3 regions of the Pseudomonas sp. TE3895 genome follow, and region 3 is predicted to be linked to each of the others. Evidence: riboswitches for the same ligand, from Rfam matches in the RefSeq annotation. Region 3 holds a riboswitch; each other region holds the start of a gene.
The links. A riboswitch is a leader RNA that binds a small molecule or an ion and turns the genes downstream of it on or off. The one in region 3 is predicted to bind cobalamin.
Positions count from the first base shown of each region.

Region 1: it holds a riboswitch for cobalamin, as region 3 does, so the genes downstream of both, cobO (cob(I)yrinic acid a,c-diamide adenosyltransferase) here and ACZ889_RS21855 (ABC transporter substrate-binding protein) in region 3, are expected to answer to the same signal.
Region 2: it holds a riboswitch for cobalamin, as region 3 does, so the genes downstream of both, cobW (cobalamin biosynthesis protein CobW) here and ACZ889_RS21855 (ABC transporter substrate-binding protein) in region 3, are expected to answer to the same signal.

Region 1 covers NZ_JBWBQE010000001.1:5,728,701-5,735,873, reverse strand. The annotation lists gene ACZ889_RS25935 (DUF2066 domain-containing protein) at 1-9, shown strand, start outside; gene ACZ889_RS25930 (AI-2E family transporter) at 22-1,095, shown strand; gene hda (DnaA regulatory inactivator Hda) at 1,332-2,039, shown strand; gene ACZ889_RS25920 (C40 family peptidase) at 2,167-2,805, shown strand; gene ACZ889_RS25915 (C40 family peptidase) at 2,944-3,477, shown strand; cobalamin riboswitch at 3,600-3,820, shown strand; gene cobO (cob(I)yrinic acid a,c-diamide adenosyltransferase) at 3,941-4,552, shown strand; gene ACZ889_RS25905 (cobyrinate a,c-diamide synthase) at 4,549-5,844, shown strand; gene bluB (5,6-dimethylbenzimidazole synthase) at 5,841-6,491, shown strand; gene cbiB (adenosylcobinamide-phosphate synthase CbiB) at 6,488-7,173, shown strand, end outside.
Region 2 covers NZ_JBWBQE010000001.1:4,506,979-4,514,151, forward strand. The annotation lists gene cobN (cobaltochelatase subunit CobN) at 1-1,238, opposite strand, end outside; gene cobW (cobalamin biosynthesis protein CobW) at 1,242-2,309, opposite strand; cobalamin riboswitch at 2,410-2,626, opposite strand; gene ACZ889_RS20485 (glyoxalase superfamily protein) at 2,728-3,105, shown strand; gene ACZ889_RS20490 (hypothetical protein) at 3,102-3,461, shown strand; gene ACZ889_RS20495 (branched-chain amino acid aminotransferase) at 3,607-4,626, shown strand; gene ACZ889_RS20500 (multidrug/biocide efflux PACE transporter) at 5,245-5,673, opposite strand; gene ACZ889_RS20505 (LysR family transcriptional regulator) at 5,766-6,620, shown strand; gene ACZ889_RS20510 (RHS repeat-associated core domain-containing protein) at 6,702-7,173, opposite strand, start outside.
Region 3 covers NZ_JBWBQE010000001.1:4,815,043-4,822,215, forward strand. The annotation lists gene ACZ889_RS21845 (TonB-dependent receptor) at 1-2,037, shown strand, start outside; gene ACZ889_RS21850 (acetyltransferase domain-containing protein) at 2,146-3,312, shown strand; cobalamin riboswitch at 3,341-3,538, shown strand; gene ACZ889_RS21855 (ABC transporter substrate-binding protein) at 3,650-4,660, shown strand; gene ACZ889_RS21860 (FecCD family ABC transporter permease) at 4,660-5,676, shown strand; gene ACZ889_RS21865 (ABC transporter ATP-binding protein) at 5,673-6,461, shown strand; gene ACZ889_RS21870 (pseudoazurin) at 6,479-6,913, shown strand; gene ACZ889_RS21875 (GNAT family N-acetyltransferase) at 7,070-7,173, opposite strand, start outside.

The DNA.
Region 1 (7,173 bases), 910 kb from region 3:
CGCTGGTAAGGGGCGCTTACCGTGACTGACATGCGTCGCTGGATCTGGCTGGGCGCTGCACTGCTGATCGCTGTGCTGCTTTATAGCCTGCACAATATTCTTACGCCGTTCCTGGTCGGCATCATGCTGGCCTACCTGGCCGACCCGCTGGTCGATCGTCTCGAGCGCCTGGGGCTTTCGCGTACCTGGGGTGTGGTGGTGGTGTTCGGCCTGTTCACCCTGTTGCTGTTGGCGTTGTTGCTGGTGCTTGTGCCGATGCTGGCCAAGCAGTTGGTGCGCCTGTACGAATTGGCACCGCAGATGCTCGACTGGCTTGAGCATGTCGCGCTGCCGTGGGTACAGGGCCGCCTTGGCCTGGCCGATGGTTTCTGGAAATTCGACAAGATCAAGGCCGCCATCGGCGCGCACATGGGGCAGACCACCGATATCGTCGGCATGCTGCTGTCCCAGGCCACCGCCTCAAGCCTGGCGTTGGTGGGCTGGCTGGCCAACATGGTGCTGATTCCGGTAGTGGGCTTCTATCTGCTGCGCGATTGGGACTTGATGATGGGCAAGCTGCGCGGCCTGCTGCCGCGCCAGCGCGAGCCACAAGTGATGGGCCTGGCAGGTGAATGCCATGAAGTGCTGGGGGCATTCGTGCGCGGGCAACTGATGGTGATGCTGGCCCTGGGCGTCATCTATTCAGCCGGCCTGATGCTGGTGGGGCTCGAACTCGGTCTGCTGATCGGCATGCTTGCAGGCCTTGCGGCCATCGTGCCGTACATGGGCTTCATCATTGGCATTGGTGCCGCGCTGGTGGCCGGCCTGTTCCAGTTCGGTGGTGACCTGTATCCGATGCTGGGCATCGTTGCGGTGTTCATGGTCGGGCAGGCGCTGGAGGGTATGGTGCTGACCCCTCTGCTGGTGGGCGATCGCATCGGCCTGCACCCGGTTGCGGTGATCTTTGCCATCCTCGCCGGGGGTGAACTGTTCGGCTTCACCGGTGTGCTGCTGGCGCTGCCGGTGGCGGCGGTGATCATGGTGCTGCTGCGGCATGTGCATGCCCTGTACAAGGAATCGGATATGTACGCCGGGAATATCGACCCGGAGCTTTGAACACGTGTTTCGTCTTGAGCCTTTTCGTGCCCGCGAAATCGAGCGCCGCCCTGTGGCGCCCGCTCTCGCGGGTGCTGAGCACTGTTTTTCCAGCATCCGTCGTTCGCTTGTGCAGCGCAACTTGTTGATTTTGCTTGCCCTATCTGCAGTCGAGATTGTGCGCCCCGCGTTGCGGGTATAGACTTTGCAGATTGTTCACCAAAGGCCCCCAGCGGTCCCGTCGACCGCCCGCGAGCATGAAACCACCGATCCAGTTGCCCCTGGGTGTGCGCCTGCGCGATGACGCCACCTTCATCAACTACTATCCGGGCGCCAATGCTGCGGCATTGGGTTACGTCGAGCGGCTATGCGAAGCCGACGCCGGCTGGACCGAGAGCCTTATCTACCTGTGGGGCAAGCAGGGTGTTGGCCGTTCCCACCTGCTGCAGGCCGCCACCCATCGCTTCCAGCAACGTGGCGAGCCCGCTGTCTACCTGCCGCTAGCGCAATTGCTCGACCGTGGCGTAGAACTGCTCGACTACCTGGCCCAGTACGAACTGGTGTGCATCGACGATCTGCATGTGATCGCCGGCAAGGCGGATTGGGAAGAGGCCATGTTCCACCTGTTCAACCGCCTGCGCGACAGCGGCCGACGCTTGCTGCTGGCTGCCTCGGCATCACCGCGTGAGCTGCCGATCAAGCTGCCGGACCTGAAGTCGCGGTTGACCCTGGCGCTGGTGTTCCAGATGCGTGGCCTGTCCGACGAAGACAAGCTGCGCGCCTTGCAGCTGCGAGCTTCGCGCCGTGGCCTGCACCTGACCGACGAAGTCGGCCATTTCATCCTCACCCGCGGCGCGCGGAGCATGAGCGCGTTGTTCGACTTGCTCGAGCGCCTCGATCAGGCGTCGCTGCAGGCACAACGCAAGCTCACCATTCCTTTTCTCAAGGAAACCCTCGGCTGGTAACCCCCTGAAAACCCTGGGCCAGAGCGGTAAAACAAAAAAGTCACATCTTTTTCGATAAAATTTGCAAATGGCCATGATAGAGGGCATAGTTTCACCCTTCTAAAGGATTACAGACACGGTCGTGCCCATGCTAAAGCGCTTCGCACCCCTCGTGCCACTCGCACTCGTGACCCTGCTTTTTGGCTGCGCGGCCCAAGGCCCGGTATCTCAGCCCCAGGATCACACGCCGATCACTGCACAATCGGCTATCAAGGCCAAGGCCTCTTCCTCGTCGGTATTCGGCGAGCCGGAAGAGCTGGCCACCGAAGATGACCTGGCGTCTTTCTCCGGCAGCAAGCCTTACCAATTGCCGGTTCTGGCTGACAGCATTCTCGAGCGCGGCATGTCGTTGATCGGCACCCGCTACCGCTTCGGTGGTACCTCGGAAAAGTCCGGCTTCGACTGCAGTGGCTTCATCGGTTACCTGTTCCGCGAAGAAGCGGGCATGACGCTGCCGCGCTCCACGCGTGAAATGATCAACGTCGATGCCCCGAAAGTGGCCCGCAACAAGCTCAAGCCAGGTGACTTGCTGTTCTTCAGCACCAATGGCCGTGGCCGGGTAAGCCATGCCGGGATCTACCTGGGCGACAACCAGTTCATCCACTCCAGCAGCCGCCGCAGTGGTGGTGTGCGCATCGACAGCCTCGGTGATCGTTACTGGAGCAAGACCTTCATTGAAGCCAAGCGAGCCTTGGCCATGGCGCCGACCAACATCGCGCGCAACTGATATCAAAATGATGTACCCTGCCGCGGCGGTGATGCTTTAAAAAAGCTCGCCGCCGTGCGCATTTACAGAAAGCGTCTAATCTAAACTCTCAACTCTTTTCGGCTGCAGCGCAGCGGTCTCAGACAGGATGTTCTGGCCATGGTAAAGATGGCGCGCTTCGCATTTTTCTCCTTGGCAGCCTTGCTGGCTGCATGCTCCAGCCGTGCGCCTGCGCCGGCCCCTGTGGTACAGCCGCAGGTTACCTATAGCCAGCCCAGTCCCTCACCGATTGCCGATGACGTGCTGATCCGCGCCATTGGTCTGGTTGGTACGCCCTATCGTTGGGGGGGCAATACGCCGGATTCCGGCTTCGACTGCAGCGGCCTGATCAAGTATGTGTACCGTGATGCTGCTGGCATCAGCCTGCCGCGCTCGACGCGAGAGATGATTGTCATGCGCGCACCGACGGTGGATGTCAGTTCGCTGCAGTCTGGTGACCTGGTGTTCTTCGCCACCAGTGGCGGCTCGCAGGTCAGCCATGCCGGCATCTATGTCGGGGACGGGCGCTTCGTGCATGCACCTTCCACCGGTGGCACCGTGCGCCTGGACTACCTGTCAAACAGCTACTGGGCCAAGGCCTACCTGCAGGCCAAGCGGGTGATTCCGCAAGGGCATCTGGCACAGAACCCTTGATATCCATGCCTGTTTAGCGGCCTCCTCGAGCTCGGGGCCGATACCGGCTGCCTGGATTCAAGGTGGTTTGCTCACCCGCCAGACCTCCCGCTTCGATTGACGCTCCCGGTGCAACCCTCTAACCTTCGCGGCGTGTTTCAGGTGCCCTGCCAGCCCCGACTGGGCAGGGTGAAACTGGGAAGCCGGTGGGCGCCAGCATGGCGCGATTCCGGCGCTGCCCCCGCAACGGTGGATGAGTAAAAGGCCGCGCAGGGCCACTGGATGCCAGCATCCGGGAAGGCGCGCAGGCCAGGGCCAAGGCCCACTCACAAGCCCGGAGACCGGCCTGATACTGCCAACGGCATCACGGAGGGTGATGCGCGGTGCACCGTGGCGCCCAGCCATGGCCTCTGCGCGTTCTCCGTTTGCCTGCCTATTACCTGTCGCCGCGCATTGCCGTGGTGCCAGCCAGCGGAGAACCCTGATGAGCGATTCCACCGAACGCGACGAACGCCACCTGGCGCGCATGCAGCGCAAGAAGGCGGTCATCGACGAACGCATCGCCAATTCCCCTAACGAGTGTGGCCTGCTGCTGGTGCTGACCGGCAATGGCAAGGGCAAGAGCAGTTCGGCCTTCGGCATGCTCGCGCGCGCCTTGGGCCACGGCATGCAATGCGGTGTGGTGCAGTTCATCAAGGGCCGCAACAGCACCGGCGAGGAGCTGTTCTTCCGTCGCTTCCCCGAACAAGTGCGCTACCACGTGATGGGCGAGGGCTTTACCTGGGAAACCCAGGACCGCCAGCGTGACATCGCTGCTGCGCAAGCCGCCTGGGCGGTGTCGCGCCAGTTGCTGCAGGACCCAGGTGTACAGTTCGTGGTGCTGGACGAGCTCAACATCGCCCTCAAACATGGTTACCTCGACCTGGACCAGGTACTGTCCGACATTCAAGCCCGCCCGCCCATGCAGCATGTGATTGTCACTGGCCGCGCTGCGAAGCCCGAGATGATCGAACTGGCCGATACCGTGACCGAAATGGGCATGCTCAAGCACGCCTTCCAGGCCGGTATCCGCGCACAGAAGGGCGTCGAACTGTGAGTCGATCGCGCCACTGCCCCGCCGTGTTGATCGCGGCACCCGCCTCAGGCCAGGGCAAGACTACCGTCACTGCTGCGCTGGCCCGTCTGCACCGCAACCTCGGGCGCAAGGTGCGGGTGTTCAAATGCGGGCCCGACTTTCTTGACCCGATGATTCTCGAGCGGGCCAGTGGCGCGCCGGTGTATCAGCTGGACCTGTGGATGATCGGTGCCGAAGAAAGCCGTCGTCTGCTGTGGGAAGCTGCTGGCGAGGCTGACCTGATCCTCATCGAAGGGGTGATGGGGCTGTTCGACGGCACCCCGTCAAGCGCCGACCTGGCGCGCCACTTTGGCGTTCCGGTGCTGGCGGTGATCGATGGCACAGCCATGGCCCAGACCTTCGGAGCCCTGGCCCTGGGCCTGGCGCGGTACCAGGCCGATCTGCCGTTCGCCGGCGTGCTGGCCAATCGGGTAGGCAGCCTGCGTCATGCGCAACTGCTCGAAGGCAGCCTGACCGAGGGCTTGCGCTGGTATGGCGGCTTGTCCCGCGAACGCGGCATCGAACTGCCCAGCCGCCACCTGGGCCTGGTGCAGGCCAGCGAGCTGAATGACCTGGACACCCGCCTGGACGCTGCCGCCGAAGCGCTGGGCGCCAGTTGCGATGCGGCGTTGCCGCCGCCAGTCAGCTTTGCCGAGCCGGAACCGCAAGCCTGCGTTGCCTCGCTGGCCGGTGTGCGCATAGGCGTTGCGCGGGACGAGGCGTTCGCCTTCACGTATGGCGCTAACCTCGACCTGTTGCGCAACCAGGGTGCCCAGCTGGTGTTCTTCTCGCCGCTGCACGACCACGAACTGCCGGCGGTAGACAGCCTGTATCTGCCGGGTGGTTATCCTGAGCTGCATCACCATGCGCTGGCCGCCAACGCACCGATGTGCGAGGCGATCCGTGCCCACCACGCGCAGGGCAAGCCATTGCTGGCCGAGTGCGGCGGCATGCTGTACCTGCTCGATGCCCTGACTGACGTGGCCGGTGAACGTGCCGAACTGCTCGGCTTGCTGCCGGGTGAGGCGACCATGCAGAAGCGCCTGGCCGCGCTGGCGCTGCAGGCGGTGGAGCTGCCGGAGGGGACCTTGCGCGGTCACACCTATCACCATTCGCTGACCAGCACTGCGCTGGAACCGATTGCCCGGGGGCTGAGCCCCAACGGCGGGCGTGGCAACGAGGCGGTTTATCGTCTGGGCCGGCTGACGGCCTCTTACGTGCACTTCTATTTCCCTTCCTGCCCGGATGCGGCGGCGGCGCTGTTGCGACCATGAATGATCACGCCTATAGCGACGCCGAGCGCGCCGCCATTTACCGGGCCATCGGCGAGCGCCGCGACATGCGCCATTTTGCGGGTGGCCAGGTGGCGCCCGAACTGCTTGGCCGCTTGCTGGCCGCCGCGCATCAGGCGCCCAGCGTCGGGCTTATGCAGCCGTGGCGCTTTATCCGCATCACCCAGCGTGACCTGCGCGGGCGCATCCAGGCCTTGGTGGAGGCGGAGCGGGTACGCACGGCCGAGGCGCTGGGCGAGCGATCCGATGCTTTCATGAAATTGAAGGTGGAGGGCATAAACGATTGTGCCGAGCTGCTGGTGGCGGCCTTGATGGACAACCGCGAGCCACACATCTTCGGCCGGCGCACCCTGCCGGAGATGGACCTGGCCTCGCTGGCCTGTGCCATCCAGAACCTGTGGCTGGCCGCGCGTGGCGAAGGGCTGGGCATGGGCTGGGTGTCGCTGTTCGACCCGCAGGCGTTGGCCGCGCTGCTGGGCATGCCTGCCGGGGCCAAGCCGGTGGCGGTACTGTGCCTTGGGCCGGTCGCCGCGTTCTATCCGGTGCCGATGTTGGTTCAGGAAAGCTGGGCCGAAGAGCGGCCCTTGAGTGAAATGCTTTACGAAAACCAATGGGGAGAGCGTCAATGAGCGTGGCCTTGCTGACCGTGGCCGGGGTGGCCCTGGACGCTTTGCTGGGCGAACCACAGCGCCGCCACCCCTTGGTGGCGTTCGGCAACATGGCCGGCACCCTGGAGCGCCGCCTGAATGCGGGCGGGCGCGGCTGGCGCAGCCACGGCGTGAGCGCGTGGTTTCTGGCGGTGGTGCCGCTGACCCTGGTGGCGCTGGTCCTTTCGTGGCTGCCGTATATCGGCTGGCTGGTTGATGTGCTGGCGCTTTACTGCGCCGTGGGGTTGCGCAGCCTGGGCGAGCATGTGCTGCCGGTGGCCAACGCCCTGCGCCAGGGCGACCTGGCGGAGGCGCGGCGGCGGGTTGGCTACCTGGTCAGCCGCGAAACGCGCGAGCTGGACGAGCCCGCGGTGGCCCGAGCGGCGACCGAGTCGGTGCTGGAGAACGGCAGCGACGCAGTGTTCGCCGCGTTGTTCTGGTTTGTGGTGGCCGGTGCGCCAGGCGTGGTGCTGTACCGCCTGAGCAACACGCTGGATGCCATGTGGGGCTACCGTAACGAACGTTTCGAGCGCTTTGGCTGGTGCGCGGCGCGCATCGACGATGTGCTCAACTATATACCTGCAAGGCTGGTGGCCCTGACTTATGCCCTGTTGGGCAAGACCCGTCTGGCCCTGGCCTGCTGGCGCAAGCAGGGCCCGCTGTG
Region 2 (7,173 bases), 310 kb from region 3:
TGCAGCGCCTTGAGGATGTTGAGTGCGGCAGCGGGCGTGTCCAGGCCGACGCCATTACCAATGCGGCCATCCCGGGTCGGGTAGTTGGCCAGCACCAATGCCACGCGCTTCTGGGCATTGGGCAGGCGGGCCAGCTCGACCCAGCGGCGGGCCAGCTCGGCGACAAAGTCCATGCGCTCGGGGTGGGCGCGGTAGCAGACAACGTCGGACTGGCTGCGCTCGCTGCGCCAGGCCATGTCCTTGAAGCTGACCGGGCGCGTGATGATGCGCCCGTCCAGCTCCGGCAATGCAATGTGCATGGCCAGGTCGCGCGCGCCCAGGCCCTGCTCGCTGGCTTCCCAGCCTGGCTGGTTGTCCTGCGCGCAGATTGCCTGAAGCACCGGGATGTCGCGGCGAAACGGGCGCAGGTTGGGGCGCTCGGGGCTGGACAAGGCGAAACCGGTGGTATTGACCAGCACTTCGGCGCCGACCTCGTCCAGCCAGGCTTCGACCTGTTCCAGGCAGGCGCTTTCCTTGAGGCTGGCCACGGCGATCGGCAACGGGTTCAGGCCGGCAGCCTGCAGGCGCTGGCAGAACACGTCGATGAACGCGGTATTGGCCGCTTGCAGGTGCGAACGGTAGAACAGCAACGGCGCCACTGGCTGCTCGGGGTGCCAGTGCGGGTACCAGTCCTCGAGTGTCGCGCTGCCCTTGGCGGGGTGATAGACCGCCGTGCGCGGCAAAGGCTGCGGCTCGTCCCAGGCATAGTCGCGGCCCAGCCATTGGCTGGCCAGGCAGTTGAACAGGTTGATGGCGTTGGCCTTGCCGCCCTGGCGCAGGTAATGCCAAAGCCGCTCGGCCTGCTCACCGCGGACGTTGCCCAGACTGGTCAGCTCCGGGTCCGGACGGTCATCGCCCGGCACCAGAATCAGCTGCACGCCACGGGCGGCCAGCTCGACCAGTTGTTCGACACCATAGCGCCAGTAACCAACGCCACCGTGCAGCGACACCAGGATGACCTTGGCGTGGCGCAGCACCTGGTCGACATACAGGTCGACCGAGGCATGGTTCTGCACCTGCATCGGGTTGGCCAGGCGCAGGCTGGGAAAGTCTTCGGGCAATTGCTCGGCGGTGTCGGCGAGCAAGGCCAGGTGTGAATCGCCGCTGCAGAGAATCACCAGCTCGGCGGGTGTCTGGCCGAGGTCGGCAATGCTGTCATCCGGTACGAAACCACCGGGCTGGGTCCGCAGCAGGTGCATGGGTCAGGCGCCCAGTGCCTGGCGCAGGCGCGCTTCCAGCTGGGCAGCATCGAGGTCCTGGCCGATCAGCACCAGGCGGGTGATGCGCGGCTCATCGGCGCGCCAGGCGCGGTCGAAGTGCTTGTCGAAACGGGTGCCCACGCCTTGTACCAGCAGGCGCATCGGCTTGCCCGGGATGGCGGCGAAGCCTTTGGCGCGCAGGATACCGAACTCCACCACCAGCAGGGTCAGCGCATCGAGCAGCAGGCTTTCGTCGGCTTCTGGCAGGTCGATGGAGATGGAGTCGAAAGCGTCGTGGTCATGATCGTCATGATCGTCGCCGTCGTGGTGCGAATCGTGGTGGGTTCGGCGGCCATCGATATGCGCCTCGGACTCGGCACCCACGCCCAGCAGCACCTCCAGTGGCAGCTTGCCGCTGCTGGCCTCGATCACTTTCACCGCCGGCGGCAGTTCTTCGGCCACCTCGGCACGCACCTTGGCCAGGCCTTCGGCGTCGATCAGGTCGGCCTTGTTCAACACCACCAGGTCGGCGCTGGCCAACTGGTCAGCAAACAGCTCATGCAGGGGCGATTCATGGTCCAGGTTAGGGTCGAGCTTGCGCTGGGCATCGACCTGGTCCGGGTAGGCAGCAAAGGTGCCAGCGGCCACGGCCGGGCTGTCGACCACGGTGATGACCGCATCGACGGTGCAGGCGTTACGGATTTCCGGCCACTGGAACGCTTGTACCAATGGCTTGGGCAGGGCCAGGCCGCTGGTTTCGATGAGGATGTGGTCGAGGTCGCCACGGCGGGCCACCAGCTCGCGCATCACCGGGAAGAACTCTTCCTGCACGGTGCAGCACAGGCAGCCGTTGGCCAGCTCGTAGACGCGGCCGCTGGCTTCTTCCTCGGTGCAACCGATGCTGCACTGCTTGAGGATTTCACCATCGATGCCCAGTTCGCCGAATTCGTTGACGATGACCGCAATGCGGCGCCCTTGGGCGTTGTCGAGCATGTGGCGCAGCAAGGTGGTCTTGCCCGAGCCGAGGAAGCCGGTGACGATGGTGACGGGGAGCTTGGCCAGTGTTTTCATGTCGCATTGCCCTTGGCAGTGTGGCGCGGGCATGCAGGACGACAGCCGCAGGCCAGGCCGGCCGGGCTTGTTCGCCACCGGATCACCCCGCCCGGTTGAAAGTCGAAAACGTGACGAGGCAGGTCTCCTGGCTTGCACCGTTCCATGTCCCCGTTCAGTCGAACAGCGGGCTGGCGGGATGACGCCTTCCCGCGCGCTGGCGCAGTGGCTGTGTCGATCCGTTGTCGGTGCTTACAGTTGCGGGGGCAGCCGCGGCTTGTACCGCGTTCCCGTCTTAGCTTCGGCCAGGCCGAAGAACCTCGAAGTGGGCAAGGCTACGCAGTGGCTGGCGGGTGGTCAACCATTGCTGCGGGGCCGGTCGACAACGCTGGGCGCAAGTGCGCTACAGTGGCGCCTTATCCACGGTCAAGGACGCACCATGCCCCTCGCCCCCGCCATACCTGTACTGCGCATATTCTCGATCGACAAGGCCAAGGAGTTCTACCTCGATTTCCTGGGTTTCAGCCTGGACTGGGAGCACCGCTTCAGCCCGGACTTGCCGTTGTACATGCAGATCCACCGTGATGGCCTGATCCTGCACCTTTCAGAGCACCATGGCGATGCCTGCCCTGGCTCGACCGTGTTCGCCCGCCTCGACGACCTGCACGCGCTGGAGTGTGAATTGCAGGGTAAACAGTACGGTTTCGCCCGGCCTGAGGCCGAGCGCCTGGATTGGGGCCTGCAGATGCAGGTGTGGGACCCGTTCGGCAACCGCCTGCGCTTTTGCCAACAGATCGATGACGAGGCCAACCCGTGAAGGCATTGGGCAAACGCGAAATGGGCCGCCTGGAGCGGGAGTTGGTCGCGTGCCTGACCGATGCCTGCGAAGCCGCCAAGGCGGAGATTGTCGGCTTCAGTTGGCTTACCCATCGCCTCGACCCCGAGGACTTTCCGGGCAGCCTGCGTATTACCTGGGTATTCGAGCAAGAGGCCGATAAAGCCGCTGCAGTGGCGGGCGACGCAAAGGCACGTATGCTGGCACTGACCTGCCAGGCATTGGACCACGCTGGAATACAGCTGGACCATCCCGCTTGGCATGTACGCTATGACAGCGAAGAGGCCTGTGCACGGGTGCATGGCGGGGACTGGGGAAAACGCCTGCGGGGGCATTGACCCTGCGGTTTGACGATAGTATCGCTTCGCAGCCTATCAATTCGTGACTGGCCGTTCCCGATCCGCCAAGGATGGTTTAAGGTGGCATGGTGCGCATATAACAGCAGCCCGAGCGATCGGGCACTTGCAAGACAATGAGGGTGTCATGAGCAACGAAAGCATTAATTGGGACAAGCTGGGTTTCGACTACATCAAGACCGACAAACGCTACCTGTCCGTATGGCGCAATGGCGAGTGGGACAAGGGCACCCTGACCGAAGACAACGTACTGCACATCAGTGAAGGCTCCACGGCCCTGCACTACGGCCAGCAGTGCTTCGAAGGCCTGAAGGCCTACCGTTGCAAGGACGGCTCGATCAACCTGTTCCGCCCGGACCAGAACGCGGCCCGCATGCAGCGCAGCTGCGCACGCCTGCTGATGCCGCACGTGCCGACCGATGTGTTCATCGAAGCGTGCAAGCAAGTGGTCAAGGCGAATGAAAAGTTCGTGCCACCGCACGGCAAAGGCGCCCTGTACCTGCGCCCGTTCGTGATCGGCACCGGCGACAACATTGGCGTGCGCACCGCCCCCGAGTTCATCTTCTCGGTGTTCGCCATCCCGGTTGGTTCGTATTTCAAGGGCGGCATGAAGCCGCACAACTTCCAGATTTCCAGCTTCGACCGTGCAGCCCCGCAGGGCACCGGCGCGGCCAAGGTCGGTGGCAACTACGCTGCCAGCCTGCAGCCGGGCGCTGAAGCGAAGAAGGCCAACTTCGCCGACGCCATCTACCTCGACCCGCTGACCCACACCAAGATCGAGGAAGTCGGTTCGGCCAACTTCTTCGGCATCACCGCCAACAACGAGTTCGTCACCCCGAAATCGGCCTCGGTACTGCCAGGCATCACCCGCCTCTCGCTGATGGAACTGGCGCAATCGCGTCTGGGCCTGACCGTGATCGAAGGCGATGTCGAGATCAGCAAGCTGGACCGCTTCGTCGAAGCCGGTGCCTGCGGCACCGCAGCCGTGATCACCCCGATCGGCGGCATCGAGTACAACGGCAAGCTGCACGTGTTCCACGACCTGGAAAAGGTCGGCCCGGTTACCCAGAAGCTCTACAACGAGCTGACCGGTATCCAGAGCGGCGATGTAGAGGCACCGGCAGGCTGGATCGTCAAGGTCGCCTGAGGCGCATCAGCTGTATGAAAACGGGGCATGCCAGCGATGGCATGCCCCGTTTTTCATGGGTTTATACGGTCACCTTGAGCGGTTGTACCCGCAAAGCAGGCGACGCGGGGCATGGCACCGGCTGCGCCCAACCACCCACATGTGTCCACCACCGTGGTAGGAGCGGGTTTACCCGCGAATACGGTAGCGGCGGCGACGGTGAACGGCGTGTAGAGATTGGCCAGCAGGCCCGGCCCTTTCGCGGGTAATCCCGCTCCTACGACGGCCTGTGTCCAACCCACGAGGTGTGTCCACCACCGTGGTAGGAGCGGGTTTATCCGCGAATACGGTAGCGGCAGCGACGGTGAACGGCGGGTGGAAATTGGCCAGCAGGGCCGGCCCTTTCGCGGGTAAACCCGCTCCTACGACGGCCTGTGTCCAACCCACGATGTGTGTCCACCACCGTGGTAGGAGCGGGTTTACCCGCGAATACGGTGGCGGCGGCGACGGTGAGCGGCGTGTAGAGATTGGCCAGCAGGCCCGGCCCTTTCGCGGGTGAACCCGCTCCTACACGACGGCCTGCGCCCAACCACCGACCTGTGCCCACCCCCGATCAGTGAACCGCGCCATGTAGCAGAATCATGCCAGGTGCCGCTGCACCAGCAGGTGCCGGGCTTTGTCGAACGCCCAGTTGTACACCACGGTGTAGGGCAGGATGATCACGAAGAAGCCCAGCTCCACCATGAACGCCTGCAGCAGCGAAATCTCCAGCATCCAAGCCGCCACCGGCAGGCACCACACCACCAGGCCGGCTTCGAAGCCAAGACCGTGCACGAAACGCGTACTGGCCTTCCAGTTGATGCGTTCGGTTTGCACCCAGCGATCGACCAGTGCGTTGTAGACCATGTTCCACAGCATGGCGATCACCGACAGGGTCACCGCCAGCGCGCCTGCCGTTGCCAACGACTTGCCCATGATCCAGGACAGCAGCGGCGCACACAGCAGTACCGCAAAAACTTCATAGCCAACGGCGTGGACCAGGCGTTCGGTGAAAGACACGTTTTTCATTGCAAATTCCATCCATTGCGTGAGTCGTGCTTCCCATTTTCTTTGATAGAACTGATACTCGCGATATAGCTACCATCGGTTTTATCAATACCATGCGTTACTCTCCCGAAGCTCTGGTCGCCTTTACCGAAGCCGCCTCCCTAGGATCGTTTTCTGCGGCGGCGCGCAAGCTGCGCAAAAGCCAGTCCACAGTCAGCATCGCCATCGCCAATTTCGAGGCCGATATCGGCTGCCCGCTGTTTGATCGCGGTGGCCGCCACCCCACGCTGAACGAAGCGGGCCGACAGGTGCTAAGCCATGTCGAAGCGATCCTGGACGCCAGCGCCCAGCTCGATGCCCTGGCGGTCAGGCTGGCGCAAAACGTCGAGGCGCTGGTCTCGGTGGTGATGTCGGACAGCTACAGCGTCACCTTCCAGGGCGCCGTGATGGCCCGCTTCGCCCAGCAGTACCCGCACACCGAATTGCGCTGCGGCCCGGCGGAAGACGCTGATGTGATCGATATGATCCAGCAGGGCCTGGCCCACGTCGGCATTTTGGCCACTCAGCCTAGCTACCCCGCCGACGTTGCCGTGGCGCGCTTGCCCGAGCAGGCGGAGTTCGGTGTGTATGTGGCCAGCGAGCATCCGTTGGCGGGGCTGAAAACGGCGCAAACGCAACACCTTGAAAACGCGCGGCAGCTGTACATCAAGACCTACGCCCCCAGCCTGCACCGCGGCCGCGGCCAAGCCTGGTCGGCACCGGATTACCTCACCCTGCTGGAATTTGCCGTGCGCGGGTTTGGCTGGGCCGAACTGCCCAGGGCGCTGGTGGCGCGGTTTGGCAACGAACTGGTGGAATTGCAGATAGCGGGTTACCCGCGCCGGGTGGATATGGATGTGGCGTGGTCAAGCCGGCGGGCGCTTGGGCCGGCGGGGCAATGGCTGGTGCGGCAGATGCTGGGGGAGTAGGCTTCGTGCAGCCGCTTTGCCGAAGGTATAATTCCTCCCCAACAAACAAGATAGTTTAATTTTGACGGCCAGCCTTCATCTTCATTTCCGATTTTCAAGGACTTTCATTAAACCACGCCGGACATTTTGGGCCTCCTTGCGACTGAAGAACCATGGGCTATTCATAAGAGTGCTATGCAAATTCCCGCCGTTAGCCAAAACATCTATTGCAATGGCGCGCACTTCTCTAGATGTATCAACATCAAAACCCGAGATGCTCCTAGTTGCTTCATAGTTATATTTTTCGAGTATGGCAACATCACCGGCATCCATAGGCAGACGTCGGTATTCACTCGGATCTCCCAGTACGCCTACTGCTGGCACCGCTGATTGCGCGCCCCGTGAAACAGCAGAACTTGCACCAGCCACGTGCAGACCTTGAGCAGAGTTTGATGCCTGGCCGCTTTGTACGGGGGAGCCAGGGGTAGTCCAACCCGGTTGGCTATTCAGTGTCTCCTGCACTATTCTTTCTTCGCTCGCTGACGACAGTCTTCTCCGCTTTCCACCAGCGGCA
Region 3 (7,173 bases):
GCCCTGCCTTCCACGGCCATCACCGACACCCAGGACAGCCGCGCCATCGACCTGGCCACGCCGACCCAGGCCGGCTCGCGCCTTGGCCTCAGCGCCCTGGAAACACCGGCCAGCACCAGCAGCATCAGCGAACGGCAGATTCAGCAGCGCAACAACATCACGGTGCAGGATGCTGTGACCCGCTCGCCGGGCATCACCTTCGTCGGCTCCCCGGGGGACGGCGGTACAGGCCTGTCTGCCCGCGGATTTGCCGGCCACAGCTCGGTGATGACCCTGTTCGACGGCGCGCGCCTGTACACCGGTGCCGGCACCCAGACCTTCCCGGTCGACCCGTGGATGGTCGAACGCATCGAGGTGATTCGCGGCCCGGCCTCGGTACTGCATGGCGAAGGCGCCACCGGCGCAGTGATCAACGTGATCCCGAAAAAACCTTTTGCCGGCGAGGTGCGCAACCACCTGCGCCTGGGTTACGGCTCGTGGGACCGCCAGCAGCTCGGCCTGGACAGCGGCGGCAGTCTCAGCGAGCGCCTGAGCTACCGCCTGACGCTGAACCAGCAGGACGGCAATGGCTGGGTCGACCGTACCGCTTCACGTAGCCTGGCCCTGAGCGCCGCGCTGCGTTTCGATGCCAGTGATGACCTCAGCTTCACACTGGCCCATGACCGCGGCGATGCACAACCTGCCAACTACTACGGTACCCCGCTGATCGACGGCCACTACCGCAGCAGCCTGCGCAAGAAGAACTACAACGTGCAGAACGACGTGCAGCAGTACGTTGATGAATGGACCCGGCTCACGACCGACTGGGCGCTGAACGACCAGCTCAGCGCCAGCAACCAGCTGTACTACATCAAAAGCCGCCGCCACTGGCGCAACGCCGAGGACTACAGCTGGGACACCGGGCGTCAGCAACTGCTGCGCGGCAGCTACCTGGAGATCAAGCACAACCAGGAACAGTTCGGTGACCGCCAGACCTTCACCTTCGACCACAGCCTGTTAGGCCTGGCCAGCAAGACCGTGCTCGGTGCCGAGTACAACAAGGTGCGATTCAACGTCGACAGCAATTCACCCTACAACGATGTCGGCGGCGACTATATCGACCCGTGGCAGCCACAGCCCGGCGGGTTTCATAGCGCCTCGCCGTTGCGGCCGCAAACGCTCTCGACCACCCATACCTTTGCCCTGTTTGCCGAAAACCGCCTGCAATTGAGCGACCGCCTGTCTTTGGTTACCGGTGTGCGTCGCGACCAGAACCACATCGACCGCAACAACCTGACCGACGACAGCCGCAGCGATCGCAGCCTGCAAGGGGGCAACTGGCGCGTCGGGCTGGTGTATGCACTCAACGACGACCTGTCGTTGTACGGCCAGTACTCAACCAGCGAGGATGGGGTCAACAACCTCATCAGCCTCAGCCCCGCGCAGATGAACTATGACCTGACCGAGGCGAAGCAGACCGAGGTCGGCCTCAAGCAGCGCTTTTGGGAGGGGCGCGGCGAATGGACGCTTGCCGCCTACCACATCGTCAAGAAAAAGCTGCTGGTGGACGACCCGATCACGCACGAAAAGCAACAAGCCGGGCAGCAGACCTCCGATGGCCTGGAAGCGACGCTGGAGCTGGCCCTGGCCCATCAGTGGCAGGTGTCGGCCAACGCATCGCTGGTACGTGCCAAGTACGACGACTTCGACGAAATGGTCGGCGGCATGCCGCAGGACCGGGCAGGCAACCGGCCGGCCAACGTGCCACGGCGTACCGCCAACCTTTGGTTGAGCAAAGGCTTCGGCCAGCAGGTGGAGGCCGGCATTGGGGCGCGCTATGTGGATGAGCGTTATGCCGATACCGCCAATACCCAGAGCGCCCCCGGGTACACCGTGGTCGATGCCAACATCGCCTGGCAGGTGTTGCCGGATGTGAAGTTGGGGTTGCAGTTGAACAACCTGTTCGATCGCGAGTATGTGCAGTCGGCGTTCAGCGGGCAGCAGTGGTTGATGGGGATGCCGCGGTCGTACTTCGCGACGGTGGATTACAGCTTCTGACCTGAATACCCCTTCACAGCACGGATGCACAAAAACCGCTACCAACCCTTCACCTGCTGGTTATAAGATAACGTTCTATATGACATTCATTACTATTAGCGTCCATCCATGACAAGCGCCATCGCCACGCCCACTCTGATCACCCAGCGCCTGCAGAGCATCGATGCCCTGCGCGGCCTGGTGATCCTGTTCATGCTCCTGGACCACGTCCGCGAGACTTTCCTCCTGCACCGCCAGGTCAGCGACCCCATGGCCATCGACACCACGGAACCGGCGCTTTTCTTCAGCCGCACCCTCGCTCACCTGTGTGCGCCTGTGTTCGTCCTGCTGACCGGCCTGTCGGCCTGGCTGTATGGCGAGAAGCATCAGGGCCGTGGCGACATCTCGGCGTTCCTGTTCAAACGCGGGCTGTTCCTGGTGGTGCTGGAGTTCACCCTGGTCAACTTCGCCTGGACCTTCCAGTTGCCCCCGAGCGTGATCTACCTGCAAGTGATCTGGGCCATCGGCGTCAGCATGATCGCCCTGTCGCTGCTGGTGTGGCTGCCACGCGCCGCACTGCTCGCCCTGGGCGCCAGCATCGTCGCCGGCCACAACCTGCTCGACGGCCTGCACTTTGGCGTGGATTCAGCCCTGCATGTGCCGTGGGCAATCCTGCATGATCGCGGCTGGCTGGCGTTTTCCGAAAACCTGCACCTGCGCACGTCTTACCCGGTGCTGCCGTGGATCGGCGTCATCGCCTTGGGTTACGGCCTGGGGCCCTGGTTCGCCCGCGGCAGCGATGCCGGCCAACGCCAGCAACACCTGCTAGTGGCGGGTTTGCTCGCACTGCTTGGCTTTGTCCTGCTGCGCATGTTCAACGGTTACGGTGAGGGACCGTGGAGCGGTTACCCAACCTTCACGCAAACCCTGATGAGCTTCTTCAACATCACCAAATACCCACCGTCGCTGCTGTTCCTGACCCTGACCCTGGGCTGCGGCCTGTTGTTGTTGCGCGCGTTCGAACGGGCCGGCCAGGCGCGCTGGATCACTGCCCTGGCGGTGTTCGGTGCGGCACCGATGTTCTTCTACCTGCTGCACCTGTATGTGCTGAAGCTGCTGTACCTGGCCTGCGTGGGGCTGTTCGGGCTCAACCATGGCGACTACTTCGGTTTCGACGGTATTGCAGCGGTGTGGCTGGGCGCGGTGCTGCTGGCGGTTGCGCTGTACCTGCCGGTGCGCGGGTTCGCCCGCCTGAAGCAGCGTCGCCGCGACATCCGTTGGCTGAAGTACTTCTGAAAAGCGTTTTCACCTGGCGGCGCGATGGTCTACCATGCGGGCCGCCGGTTTCCACCACGGAACTAACAGGGAATCCCAGGCCTGCCAGTACAGGCCAATCGGAACTGCCCCCGCAACTGTAGGTGCCGAGCCTGCTCCATCGATGCCACTGGGCCTACCGCCCGGGAAGGCCGGAGCCGGGCCGTGACGCACCAGTCAGGAGACCTGCCGGCCTACATTCACCAACCGGCGGGGTGTCCGGGATTGGCCATCCGTGTTGCCCCGGCCACCCGCTGGGGCTCGGCGATGCCTGTCCGTGCGTTCCTCACCAGAACTGTCCGATAGGAGATCGCCCAGCATGCTGCCCCGTTTCGCCACCCTGCTCGCGGGCCTAAGCCTCACTGGCCTGGCCCAGGCCGCTGCCACCCACTATCCGCTGACGGTCGACAACTGCGGCAAGCCGCAGGTTTTTGCCCAGGCGCCGCAGCGCGCCGTCACCATCGGCCAGGCCGGTACCGAGCTGCTCTATGCCCTGGGGCTGGGTGACAAGCTGGCGGGCACCTCGCTGTGGTTCAACAACGTATTGCCGGAATACCAGGCGGTGAACGCCAAGGTGCCGCGCCTGGCCGACAACGACCCCAGCTTCGAGGCGGTGGTCGGCAAGCGCCCGCAACTGGTCGCGGCGCAGTTCGAATGGATGGTCGGTGCCCAGGGCGTGGTCGCCACCCGCGAGCAGTTCGATGAGCTGAAGATCCCCACCTACGTGCTGCCATCGGACTGCGAGGGCAAAAACAACCTGGTCGGTGCAGACGGCACCCGCCTGCAAGCGTTCCAGGTAGACAGCATCTACAAGAGCGTCAGCCAACTGGCCGAGATCTTCGACGTTCAGGACCGCGGCGCGGCCCTGAACGCCGAGTTGCAAGGGCGTCTGGACAGTGCCAGGGCACAACTGGCCGGCAAGGACCTGTCGGCAACTTCGGCGCTGTTCTGGTTCTCCAGCGCCGACCTGGACATCGACCCCTATGTGGCCGGCCGCCAAGGTGTTGCCGATTTCATGCTGCGCACCCTCGGTGTGCGCAACGTGGTCGAGTCCAGCGAAGAATGGCCAAGCGTAGGCTGGGAAACCCTGGCCAAGGCCAATCCGACCTGGCTGATCATCGCGCGCATGGACCGCCGCCGTTTCCCCGCCGACGACTACCAGAAAAAACTCGAATTCCTGCGCAGTGACCCGGTAACCCGCAACATGGACGCGGTGAAGCACGACCGCATCATTGTCCTCGACGCTGACGCCATGCAGGCCGGCATCCGCCTGTTCCGCGGCGTGCAGACGCTGTCCACGGCCTTCGCCAGCGGTAAAGCAGCCCCGTGATGAACCGCCTGTTACCCTGCATCGCGGTTGCCCTGGCCGCTCTGTTGGCCGCCCTGCTGGCCGGTACCGCCATTGGCGAAACCAACCTGTCGCCCAGCGTGGTTGGCCAGGTGCTGGCCAACCACCTGTGGCAAGCCGATTACCCGGTGGACCCGATCGACGCCGGCATCATCTGGAACTACCGCCTGACCCGCACCCTGGTCGCCGCCGCTTGCGGCGCCGGGCTGGCCACCTGCGGTGTCATCCTGCAGGCGATGTTGCGCAACCCACTGGCCGAGCCCTACCTGCTGGGGCTGTCTGCCGGCGCCTCGACCGGCGCGGTACTGGTCGGCCTGCTGGGGCTGGGTAGCCTGGCATTAAGCATGTCTGCTGGGGCCTTCATCGGCGCCGGGGCCGCATTCGCCCTGGTGCTGGTGCTGGCCCGCGCGGCCGGCCCCAGCAGCAACAATGCACAGGTCATCCTTGCCGGTATCGCCGGCTCGCAGCTGTTCAATGCACTGACCGCCTTCCTGATCACCAAGTCAGCCACCGCCGAGCAGGCGCGCGGCATCCTGTTCTGGCTGCTGGGCAACCTGAGCGGCGTGCGCTGGCCTTCGGTGTGGCTGGCCGTACCGGTGGCGGTTTTCGGCTTGCTGGTGTGCCTGTGGCATCGCCGTGCGCTGGATGCCTTCACCTTCGGTGCCGATTCGGCCGCCTCGCTGGGCATCCCGGTGCGGCGCACCCAGTTGCTGCTGATCAGTTGTGCAGCGCTGGTGACGGCGGTGATGGTGTCCATTGTCGGCGCCATCGGTTTTGTCGGGCTGGTTATCCCCCATGCCCTGCGCCTTCTGCTCGGCCCCGGGCACAGCCGTCTGTTGCCCGCCAGCGCACTGGGCGGTGCGCTGTTCCTGATTGCGGCAGACATTCTTTCGCGCACGCTGATCACCGGCCAGGTGATCCCGGTGGGCGTGGTTACGGCGCTGATCGGTGCCCCCGTATTCGCGCTGATTCTGGTCAGCCGTCGGGGGCGCCCATGACAGCCATGGCAGCTGTTCGCATCCCCCCGCTGGCCTGCCATGGGCTGGGGTTGCAACTGGCCGGCAATACCGTGCTCAGCGATATCGACCTTCGCGTTGTCGCCGGTGAGACCCTGGGCATCGTCGGCCCCAACGGCTCGGGTAAATCCTCGCTGTTGAAGTTGCTGGCAGGGCTGCGCAACCCCGCCTGGGGCAGCGTGCAGCTCCTGGGTGAGCCACTGGCACAGATGCCCCGCCGCCGTGTTGCCCAAGCGCTGGCACTGGTCGAGCAACAGGCCGACACACTCGATGCGATCAGCGTATTCGACGCGGTTGCCTTGGGCCGCACGCCGTGGCTCTCGGCCCTGGCACCGTTCTCCCGGCAGGACTGCGCCATCGTCGAGCAAGCCCTGGCCGACCTCGACGCCCTGCACCTGCGCACGCGCCTGTGGGGGTCGCTGTCCGGTGGCGAGCGCCAGCGTGTGCACATCGCCCGTGCGCTGGCCCAACGGCCGCAGGTGCTGCTGCTGGACGAACCGACCAACCACCTGGACATTCAGCATCAGCTAAGCCTGCTGCAACAAGTGCAGGCGCTGCCGGTCACCACCCTGGTAGCGCTGCATGACCTCAACCAGGCGCTGACCTGCGACCGTGTCGCAGTTCTCGACAAGGGCCGTCTGGTCGCCCTCGGCAACCCCTTCGAAGTGCTTACCCCCGAGCGCCTGTTGAGCACCTTCGGCGTCCACGCCCACTACCTCACCGACCCTTTCGACGGCGCGCGCATCCTGCGCTTTCGCGCCCCCTGAACCTGGTAGCCTTGCCCATGCTGTTGCGCCCTGTCGCCCTGCTGCTCACCAGCACCCTGCTTGCCCAGACCGCACTGGCCGAAGTGCATGAAGTGAAAATGCTCAACCGTGGCAGCGACGGCGCCATGGTCTACGAGCCTGACCACTTGCGCATTGCCCCCGGCGACAGCGTGCGCTTCCTGCCGAGCCACAGCGGGCATAATGCCGCCAGCGTGGCGGGCCTTCTACCCACCGGTGCCGAGCCGTTCAAGAGCAAGCTGAACCAACCGTTCGAGCACACCTTCCGCGTGCCGGGCGTATACGGTATCCAGTGCATTCCGCACGTGGCCATGGGCATGGTCATGGTGATCCAGGTCGGTGATGCGCCTACCGCCGAATTGCCGGCCAGCTTGCCGGCGCGGGCCAAAGCCCGCTTTGCCGCACAGTTGCAAAAACTCGGGGCCGGGCAGTGAGGCGGCTATTCGGGCGCCTCACGCCCAGGCCGGCTCCGCCCGGTTGCACAGCAATGGCTTTACCGAGGATGGCAACTGGAACCTCATCAACCGCCGTGCGTTCGACCCAGTGACCCAGGGCGCGATCTTCATCGCCAATAGGCACGTTCCCACAGGTCAGCGTAATCGCAACTGCATGTGCGTGGTCTGCCACACCGGGTCCTGCTCCACATCCACCACCGTGAAGCCTTGCCGCTCCCAGAACGCAATGGCACCCGGCA